Regions from separate parts of the Micromonospora sp. CNB394 genome, predicted to be linked through region 1. Evidence: riboswitches for the same ligand, from Rfam matches in the RefSeq annotation. Region 1 holds a riboswitch; the other holds the start of a gene.
What was found. A riboswitch is a leader RNA that binds a small molecule or an ion and turns the genes downstream of it on or off. The one in region 1 is predicted to bind thiamine pyrophosphate.
Positions count from the first base shown of each region.

Region 1 (4,193 bases):
GCCGGTGCCACCGGGTCGAGCGTCGCCACCAGGATCACCGTGAAGACCAGCGCGGCGGCCAGCTTCGCCACCGGGTTGCGGCGGGCCAGCGGGGCGCCGGGTACGGCGACCAGTTCGAGGCCGATCACGGCACACCTCCGGCAGCCGGGCCGTCGTCGCCCGCGCGCGCGGCCTCGGTCACGCCGGTCGCGGACCGCCCGTCGGGGGAGCGTTCCGCGCCGGACGGTGACCGGTCCAGGGTGAGTGTCCGGTCGGCCAGCGCGGCGACGAAGTCCTCGTCGTGGGTCACCGCCACGACGCCGTGACCGGCGTCGCGCAGCTCGGCGAGCAGGTCGACCAGCTCCAGCCAGGTGCGCCGGTCCTGGCCGAACGTGGGCTCGTCGCAGATCAGCAGGCGGGGCGCGGTGGCCAGCGCCGTCGCCACGCTCAGCCGCCGCGCCTCGCCACCGGAAAGGGTGTACGGGTTGGCGCCCGCCAGCTTGTCCAGCCGCAGCCGCTCCAGCAATCCGTCGACAGTGGCGGTCACCGCCGTGTCGGGCTGACCGGTGCGGCGGGGGCCGAGCGCCAGCTCGTCGCGGACCGTGGCGGTGACGAACTGGTGCTCCGGGTCCTGGAACACCGAGCCGATCCGGCGGACCAGCGCCGGTGCACGCCAGCGGTGCGGGGGAGTGCGCGCGTCCCGCCCGGCGAGTTCCGCCGACGCAGTCACGGTGCCGGTGCCGGGTTTCAGCAGGCCGCCCAGGAGCAGCGCCAGCGTGGACTTCCCGGCCCCGTTCGGGCCGAGGACGGCGAGCGCCTCGCCGGCGCGTACCCGAAGGTCGGTCGGGGCCAGCCGGGGTGGGAGGCCGAGCCGGCCGGCGGTGAGCAGCACGTCGCCGGGCGGCGCGGCGGCGTGCCGGGGTGGCGCGACGTGCCCGGGTACCCAGACTCCGGTGGCCGCCAGCGCGTCGCCGTGCGCGGCGAAGACCGTCTCGGGCGGCCCGTCGGCGCGGACCCCGCCGCCGGGTTCGAGCACCACGACGCGGTCGACCAGCGGCAGGGCCTCGGTGACCCGGTGCTCGACCAGGATCATCGTGGTGTCCGGGTCGAGCGCGTTCGCGACGGCCCGGCGGATCAGGGCGGCACCGGCCGGGTCGAGGTTCGCGGTGGGCTCGTCCAGCAACAGCAGTCCGGGGCGCAGCGCGAGCGTGCCGGCCAGCGCCAGCCGCTGCTGCTCGCCGCCGCTGAGCGCGGCGGTCGGGCGGTCCCTGTCGTACGGGAAGCCGACCCGCCGCAGCGCCTCGTCGACGCGGGGCCAGATCTCGCCGGCCGGTACGCCGCGGTTCTCCAGCCCGAACGCCACGTCGTCGCCGGAGCGGGCCATGACGAGCTGGGTCTGCGGATCCTGGAACAGGATGCCGACGCGCTCACGCGCCTTGCGCGGGTCCAGCCCGTCGATCTCGACGGCACCCTCCTGCTCGCCGGAGTCCTCCGGCAGCAGCCCGGCCAGCGCGGCCAGCAGCGTGCTCTTACCGGCCCCGGAGGGCCCGAGCAGCAGCACCCGCTCGCCGCTCTCCACGCGCAGATCCACGCCGCGCAGAGCCCAACGTTTCCGTCCCCCGTGCCGCCACCCGAACCCCCGCAGCACCACAGCGCTCACGAACCACCCACCCCCTCTCCCGGCCCAGCTCGTGTGATCAAGGAGTTCGCGTCCGGGAAACCATGCCCGACGGACGCGAACTCCTTGATCACCGGGGCGGAGTGAGCCGTCAGACCAGGGCCCGGTCGCGGCCGGCGGGGAAGCGGTCCAGGACGCCGGTGTTCGCCAGCGCGCGGGTGAGGACCACGGCGCCCAGGCCCGCCACCAGCAGGCAGCTGAGCACACCGAACGCGATGTACGGCAGCCGGAACGTGGTCCAGCTCGTGGCCGGGTACCAGTAGAGGACGTCGAACACGGTGGCGAAGAGGCCGCCCGCCGCCCCGGCCAGCGCCGCCGTGACCGGCCGGTAGCTGCGGTACCGGGTGGCCGCGAAGACGCTCTCCACTCCCAGGCCCTGCACCGCGCCCTGGAGGATCGCCATCGCGCCGTACGGGGAGCCGAGCAGCACCGAGACGGTCGAGGCGACGGTCTCGGTGAGCAGCGCCGCACCCGGCTTGCGGACGATCAGCGCGCTCAGCACGGCCGGGATGAGCCAGACGCCGTACATGACCGACTGGAGCGGGGCGAAGAAGGCGAACGGCCCGTCGCTGCCCTTCCAGAGGATGTTCCAGAGCTGGAACACGACGCCGAAGGCGACGGCGATGACAGAGGCGACGACGATGTCGACGGTACGCCAGCGGTTGCTGTCGGTGTGGTTCACGGATGGCTCCCAGTTCGTCTAGGTGAACCAGGAGAAGACGCACGCCGCGCCCGGTGGTCACCGGACGGCGACGCGGCTGGAGGTCGACCGAACTCCCTGCGCTGGCATTACCCAGATCAGGTTCGAGGGTCTGCGGGCACCGGCCCGCACTCTCAGCGCTGTGCGCTCCCCTGTCGGATGTGAAGTTGTCTCGTCGCAGACGCTAGCACCGACGACGGTCTCCGGCCCAGTAGGGCGAGTGTCGGTATGGTGGCGATCATGCAGGTGGATGCGCGGGGACTGACGTTCGAGGTGCGCGCTGGCGGCCCCGAGGGGGGTGACCCCGTCCTGTTGCTGCACGGCTTTCCGCAGCACTCCGGCGAGTGGGACGCGGTCACGCCCGCGCTGCACGCCGCCGGGCTGCGCACGTACGCGCTCGACCAGCGCGGCTACTCGCCCGGCGCGCGCCCGGCGGACGTCGGGGCGTACCGGATCCCCGAGCTGGTGGCCGACGCGGCGGCGGTGCTCGACGCCCTCGGGGTGGCACGCGCACACGTGGTCGGCCACGACTGGGGCGCGATCGTGGCGTGGGGCCTGGCGGCGGCCCACCCGGAGCGGGTCCGGACGCTCACCGCGGTGTCGGTGCCGCACCCCTCGGCGATGGGTCACGCGCTGGCCACCGACCCGCGGCAGAAGGTCAAGTCCGCCTACATCGCGTTGTTCCGCAAGCCCGGTATGGCGGAGAAGGTGCTGCTGGCGTGGCACGGCGCCACGCTGCGCAAGCTGCTGAGCGGCGTGGGCGACGCCGGTACGGTCGCCCGGTACGCCGAGCCGATGCGCGAGCCGGGGGCGTTGACGGCGGCACTGAACTGGTACCGCGCGATGACCGGGGCGGACATGAAGGGGGTCGCCCCGGTCGGGGTGCCGACCACGTTCGTGTGGAGCGACAAGGACGTGGCGATCGGCCGGACGGCCGCGCAGGCGTGCGCCGCGCACGTCACGGGTGACTACCGGTTCGTGGTGCTGCCAGGGGTCAGCCACTGGATCCCGGACGAGGCACCCGGCCCGCTGGCCGAGGCGATCCTCGCCCGGTGCGCAGGAACGGAGGAGGCATGACGGTGAGCGCCGACGCGTACCTGGCGGTGGTGACCGAGACGATCGGCCGGGTCGCGGCCGAGCAGCGGCAGAACGTGGCCGACGCGGCCGACCTGATCGCGGCGGCGCTGCGCGCCGACGGTGTGGTGCACGCGTTCGGCACCGGGCACTCCGAGGCGCTGGCCATGGAGATCGCCGGTCGGGCCGGCGGTCTGGTGCCCACCAACCGGATCGCGTTGCGTGACCTGGTGCTGATCGGCGGCGACCCGGCCGACGTGCTCGGCCCGAAGCTGGAACGCGACCCGGCCGTGGCGCACCGCCTGTACGAGTTGGCGCCGATCCGGCCGCAGGACGTGTTCGTGCTGGCCTCGAACTCGGGCGTGAACGGGGCGATGGTCGAGTTCGCGTCCGTGGTGAAGGAACGCGGGCACGGCCTGGTGGCGATCACGTCGGCGCAGCACTCGGGCCGGATGACCTCGCGGCACCCGTCCGGCCGCAAGCTCGCCGACTTCGCCGACGTGGTGCTGGACAACGGCGCCCCGTACGGCGACGCCACGCTGCCGCTGCCGGGCGGCGGCGCGGTCGGCGCGGTCTCCTCCATCACCGCGGCGCTGCTCGCCCAGCAGATCGTGGCCGAGGTGGTGGCCCGGCTGGTCGCGGCGGGGCGGCGCCCGCCGGTCTACCTGTCCGCGAACATCACCGGCGGCGACGAGCACAACGCCGAGCTGGAGGCACGGTACGCGGGTCGGATCCGCCGCGGTTCCTGAACCGGTTTCGTGA
Region 1 covers NZ_KB895841.1:82,404-86,596, forward strand. Annotated here, with positions in the region: gene C569_RS0118930 (energy-coupling factor transporter transmembrane protein EcfT) at 1-128, opposite strand, end outside; gene C569_RS30580 (ABC transporter ATP-binding protein) at 125-1,639, opposite strand; gene C569_RS0118940 (ECF transporter S component) at 1,749-2,339, opposite strand; TPP riboswitch at 2,415-2,521, opposite strand; gene C569_RS0118945 (alpha/beta fold hydrolase) at 2,598-3,434, shown strand; gene C569_RS0118950 (sugar isomerase domain-containing protein) at 3,431-4,180, shown strand.

Region 2 (4,193 bases), on a different contig from region 1:
GGCGGCGACCATCGGTGACGCCCGGGTGTTGGCCGCCGAGGTGCGTGGTTGAAGTGCTCGCCGGGTGGGTGCCCGGCCTGCGGGCATAGGGTGGATCTCGTGAGTGAGATGACCTATCGCCGGTTGGGCGACTCCGGGCTCGTGGTGTCAGTGGTCGGCATCGGCTGCAACAACTTCGGCCGCAAACTCGATCTCGACGGCACCCGGGCCGTGGTGGACGCCGCGCTCGACGCCGGGATCAACTTCTTCGACACCGCCGACATCTACGGTGAGCCGCAGGGCGCCTCCGAGGAGACGCTCGGCCAGGCACTGAAGGGCCGCCGCGACGACGTGGTGGTGGCCACCAAGTTCGGCATGGACATGCACGGCGCGAACGGACCGGATCACGGCGCCCGGGGTGCCCGCCGCTACATCGCCCGCGCGGTCGAGGCGTCGCTGCGCCGGCTCGGCACCGACCACATCGACCTGTACCAGATGCACGAGCCCGACCCGGGCACCCCGATCGACGAGACACTCGCCGCGCTGGACGACCTGGTGACCGCCGGCAAGGTGCGCTACCTGGGCAACTCCAACTTCGCCGGGTGGCAGATCGCCGACGCCGACTGGACCGCGTCGTCGCAGGGGCGTACCCGGTTCATCTCCGCGCAGAACCACTACTCCCTGCTGGAGCGCGGGGTGGAGGACGAGGTAATCCCGGCCTGCGAGCGGTTCGGCCTCGGCATGCTGCCGTTCTTCCCGCTCGCCAACGGGCTGCTCACCGGCAAGTACAAGCGGGGCGAGGCACCCCCGGCGGGCAGCCGCCTGGCCGGTGGCGGCCGGTACGCCGAGCGGCTGGCCGCCGCGCGCTGGGACGTCATCGAGGCGATCGAGGCGTACGCGGCCGAGCGCGGGATCAGCATGCTCCAGGTGGCCGTCGGCGGTCTGGCGGCCCGTCCCGCCGTGACGTCGGTGATCGCCGGGGCGACCACTCCCGAGCAGGTGAGGGCCAACGCCGAAGCCGGCACCTGGCAGCCCACCGACGAGGACCTGGACGCCTTGGACGCCATCCTCTGACAGCCTTCGCCGCACCGACGCCCTGACCACGTCGGGCCTGCGCGTGTGCTCGCGCGTACGGCGTGCCGTCCGCGCGTCGGGTGTGCCGTGCGCGCGTCGGGCGTGCCGCCCGCCGGGGCTTGCCCGCGCGCGAGGCACCCATGGCGTTCCACCCAGAGGCAGCGCTCACGATGGGTGGAACGGTATGGGTGTCAAGAGGGCCTTGAGACACCCATGGCGTTCCACTGGCGGCTGGATCTGGCGACGAGTGGAACGGCATGGGTGTCTGCGACGGCCTTTGAGCCCGTGGTGTCTCCGGCGGCCCGGCGGGCGGCGGGCGCGGATCAGTGGTCCGCCGCGGTGGCGCGACGTTCCGCCAGGGCCTGGCGGACCAGGGCGACTGTGGCGTCCGGGCGGCGTAACACGTCGTCGGCCGTGAACCGCAGCACGACCCACCCGGCCGCGCGCAGCGCGTTCAGGCGAGCCACGTCCCGCCGGAAGTGAGCCCGTTCGCGGTGGTGGTCGCCGTCGTACTCGACCGCGAGGCGGAGCGCCGGCCAGGCCAGATCCACCCGGGCCACGAAGCGTCCGCCGGCGCGCACCTCGTGCTGGGCGACGAGCGGGCCGAGGCCGGCGTCGAGCAGGAGCAGCCGCAGCCGCGTCTCCATCGGGGACTCGCTCAACGGCTCGGCCAGCGCCAGCACCTCGCGCAACAGCGGAGCGCCCGGCCAGCCCGGGCGGTCTGCGGCGTAGGCCCGCAGGACGGGCAGCTGCACGACCCGTCGACGCAGCAGCGCGTCGACGGCGACCAGAGCCTCGGCGACTGGACCCTGCCGACCCAGGTCGAACGCGGTACGCAGCCCGGTGGTGACCGGCAGCCCGCCGACGCGGGTGCGGTCCCGCTCCGGCAGCGGCGACCGGACCACCCGCAACCGTGGGTGTGGGCGCAGTCGAGTGGCTGCCGGCAGCAGCACGGCGACCGGTGCGTCGCGGGTGAGCACGTCTGCGCCGTACAGCCAGGCGGCGCTGCGCCCGGCGAGCACGGCACCCGGCGGCAGGCGCAACGACACCGCCTCGCACCACATCCGGTGGTCGTCGGCGCGGTATGCGTCCCGGTGGACGTACACGTCCGGCAGCAGGCGGACCCACGCCGGCCCGCGCAGCATCGTCCAGGTGAGCAGCCCCTCGGAGACGGCACGGCCGCCCCGGAACGGCAGGACCGCCAGGCGGCCCGGGACACGGGCGGGAACGGACATCCCGGCAGCGTGTCGTGACGAGACCGTCACCCGTCGCCCCGGTACGGCATGTGCACGGTTCCTGGGAAAAACCTCACCCGGGCTTCCGTACGGGCGGGAGGCGTCGTACGGTAGGCCGCAAGTGACCCACGGGAGCCCGGTGCGGACCGGGCTGAGAGGGGGGCTGGGAGCCCCCGACCGTCGAACCTGATCCGGGTAATGCCGGCGCAGGGAGGAGCGTTGCCGTGCTGTCCCTGGGACGACTGCATCTCATCACCGACACCCGGCCGGGGCGTGACCCGCTCGCCGTGCTGGATGCCGCCCTGCCCGTGGCGGGCGCCGAACTCGTCGTGCAGGTGCGCGTGGAGGTCGACGCCACCGACCGGGAGGCGTACGAGCTGGCGCACCGGGTGACCGAGGCGTGCCGGCCGTACGGGGCACTGTGCCTGGTCAACGACCGGCTGCACGTGGCGCTCGCGGTGGACGCCGCCGGGGGCCACGTCGGCGCGGACGACCTGCCGGTGGCCGCCGCGCGCCGGGTGCTCGGACCGGACGCGGTGCTCGGGGCGACCGCCCGGGAGCCGGTGGGCGCCCGAGCGGCGGTGGACGCGGGCGCGAGCTACCTGGGCGTCGGCCCGTGCCATGTCACCGCCACCAAGTCCGGCCTGCCGGACCCGATCGGCCCCGAGGGGGTACGCGCGGTCGCCGAGGCGGTCGGCGTGCCGGTGATCGCGATCGGCGGGGTGACCGCAGCGAGCGTGCCGGCGTTGCGGGCCGCCGGGGCGTACGGGGTGGCAGTGGTCGGCGCGCTCAGCCTGGCCGCCGATCCCGCGCACGCCACCGCCGAGCTGCTGCGGGCGCTGACGTGTTAAGAGGGGGCCCTTCCTCTACCGGAGGCGTTAACAGGGGGCCCTTCCTTACCGATGTGGCGGTGGTGGGGGGCGGTCCGGTGGGGTGGGCTGTCGCGTGGCGGTGCGCGCAGCGAGGACTGCGCGTGGTGGTGCACGACGACCGGCCCGGATCGGGTGCCTCGTCGGTGGCCGCCGGGATGCTGTCGCCGGTCGCCGAGGCGTACTTCGGTGAGCACGAACTCACCGCGCTGCTCGTGGAGTCCGCCGCCCGCTGGCCCGGCTTCGCCGCCGAGCTGGCCGGGGCGAGCGGCGTCGGCCTCGGGTACCGCACCGAGGGCACGCTCGTCGTCGGGCTCACCGCCGACGACCTCGCCGAGGCGCGGCGGCTGTGGTCGTACCAACTGGGGTTGGGGCTGCCGATCACGCCGCTGCGCCCCTCGGAGCTGCGCGACCGCGAGCCGGCGCTGGCGCCGCGTGTGCGTGGCGGCGCGGTCGCCCCCGGCGACCATCAGGTCGACCCGCGGCGACTGGTCGCGGCGTTGCGCACGGCCGCGGAGCGCGCCGGGGTGGAGCTGCGCCCGAGCCGCGTCGGTGCGCTGTCCGAGGTGGACGCGCGGGTCACTGTGGTCGCTGCCGGGTGTGGTGCGGCGGGCCTGACCGGCCTGCCGGTCCGGCCGGTGAAGGGCCAGGTGCTGCGGCTGCGCGCACCGGGTGGCGGTCCGCCGGGCTTCCGGCACGTGATCCGGGGGTACGCGGACAGCGAGCCGGTCTACCTGGTGCCCCGGGACAGCGGTGAGGTGGTGGTCGGGGCGACGGTCGAGGAGCGCGCGGACACCGCTGTCACCGCCGGTGGCGTGCTGACGCTGCTGCGCGCCGCCGCGGAGCTGGTGCCGGAACTCGTCGAGTACGAGCTGGTGGAGTCGGTGGCCGGGCTGCGCCCCGGTACGCCCGACAACGCGCCGATCATCGGGCCGCTGCCCGGGCGGCCGGGCGTGCTCGCCGCGACCGGGCACCACCGGCACGGCATCGTGCTCACCCCGGTCACCGCCGACCTGGTCACCGAGCTGATCGTCAC
Region 2 covers NZ_KB895826.1:63,887-68,079, forward strand. Annotated here, with positions in the region: gene C569_RS29810 (hypothetical protein) at 1-52, shown strand, start outside; gene C569_RS0104305 (aldo/keto reductase) at 91-1,053, shown strand; gene C569_RS0104315 (DUF559 domain-containing protein) at 1,377-2,288, opposite strand; TPP riboswitch at 2,407-2,518, shown strand; gene thiE (thiamine phosphate synthase) at 2,513-3,139, shown strand; gene thiO (glycine oxidase ThiO) at 3,133-4,193, shown strand, end outside.
Region 2: another riboswitch for thiamine pyrophosphate. It lies ahead of thiE (thiamine phosphate synthase); the one in region 1 lies ahead of C569_RS0118940 (ECF transporter S component).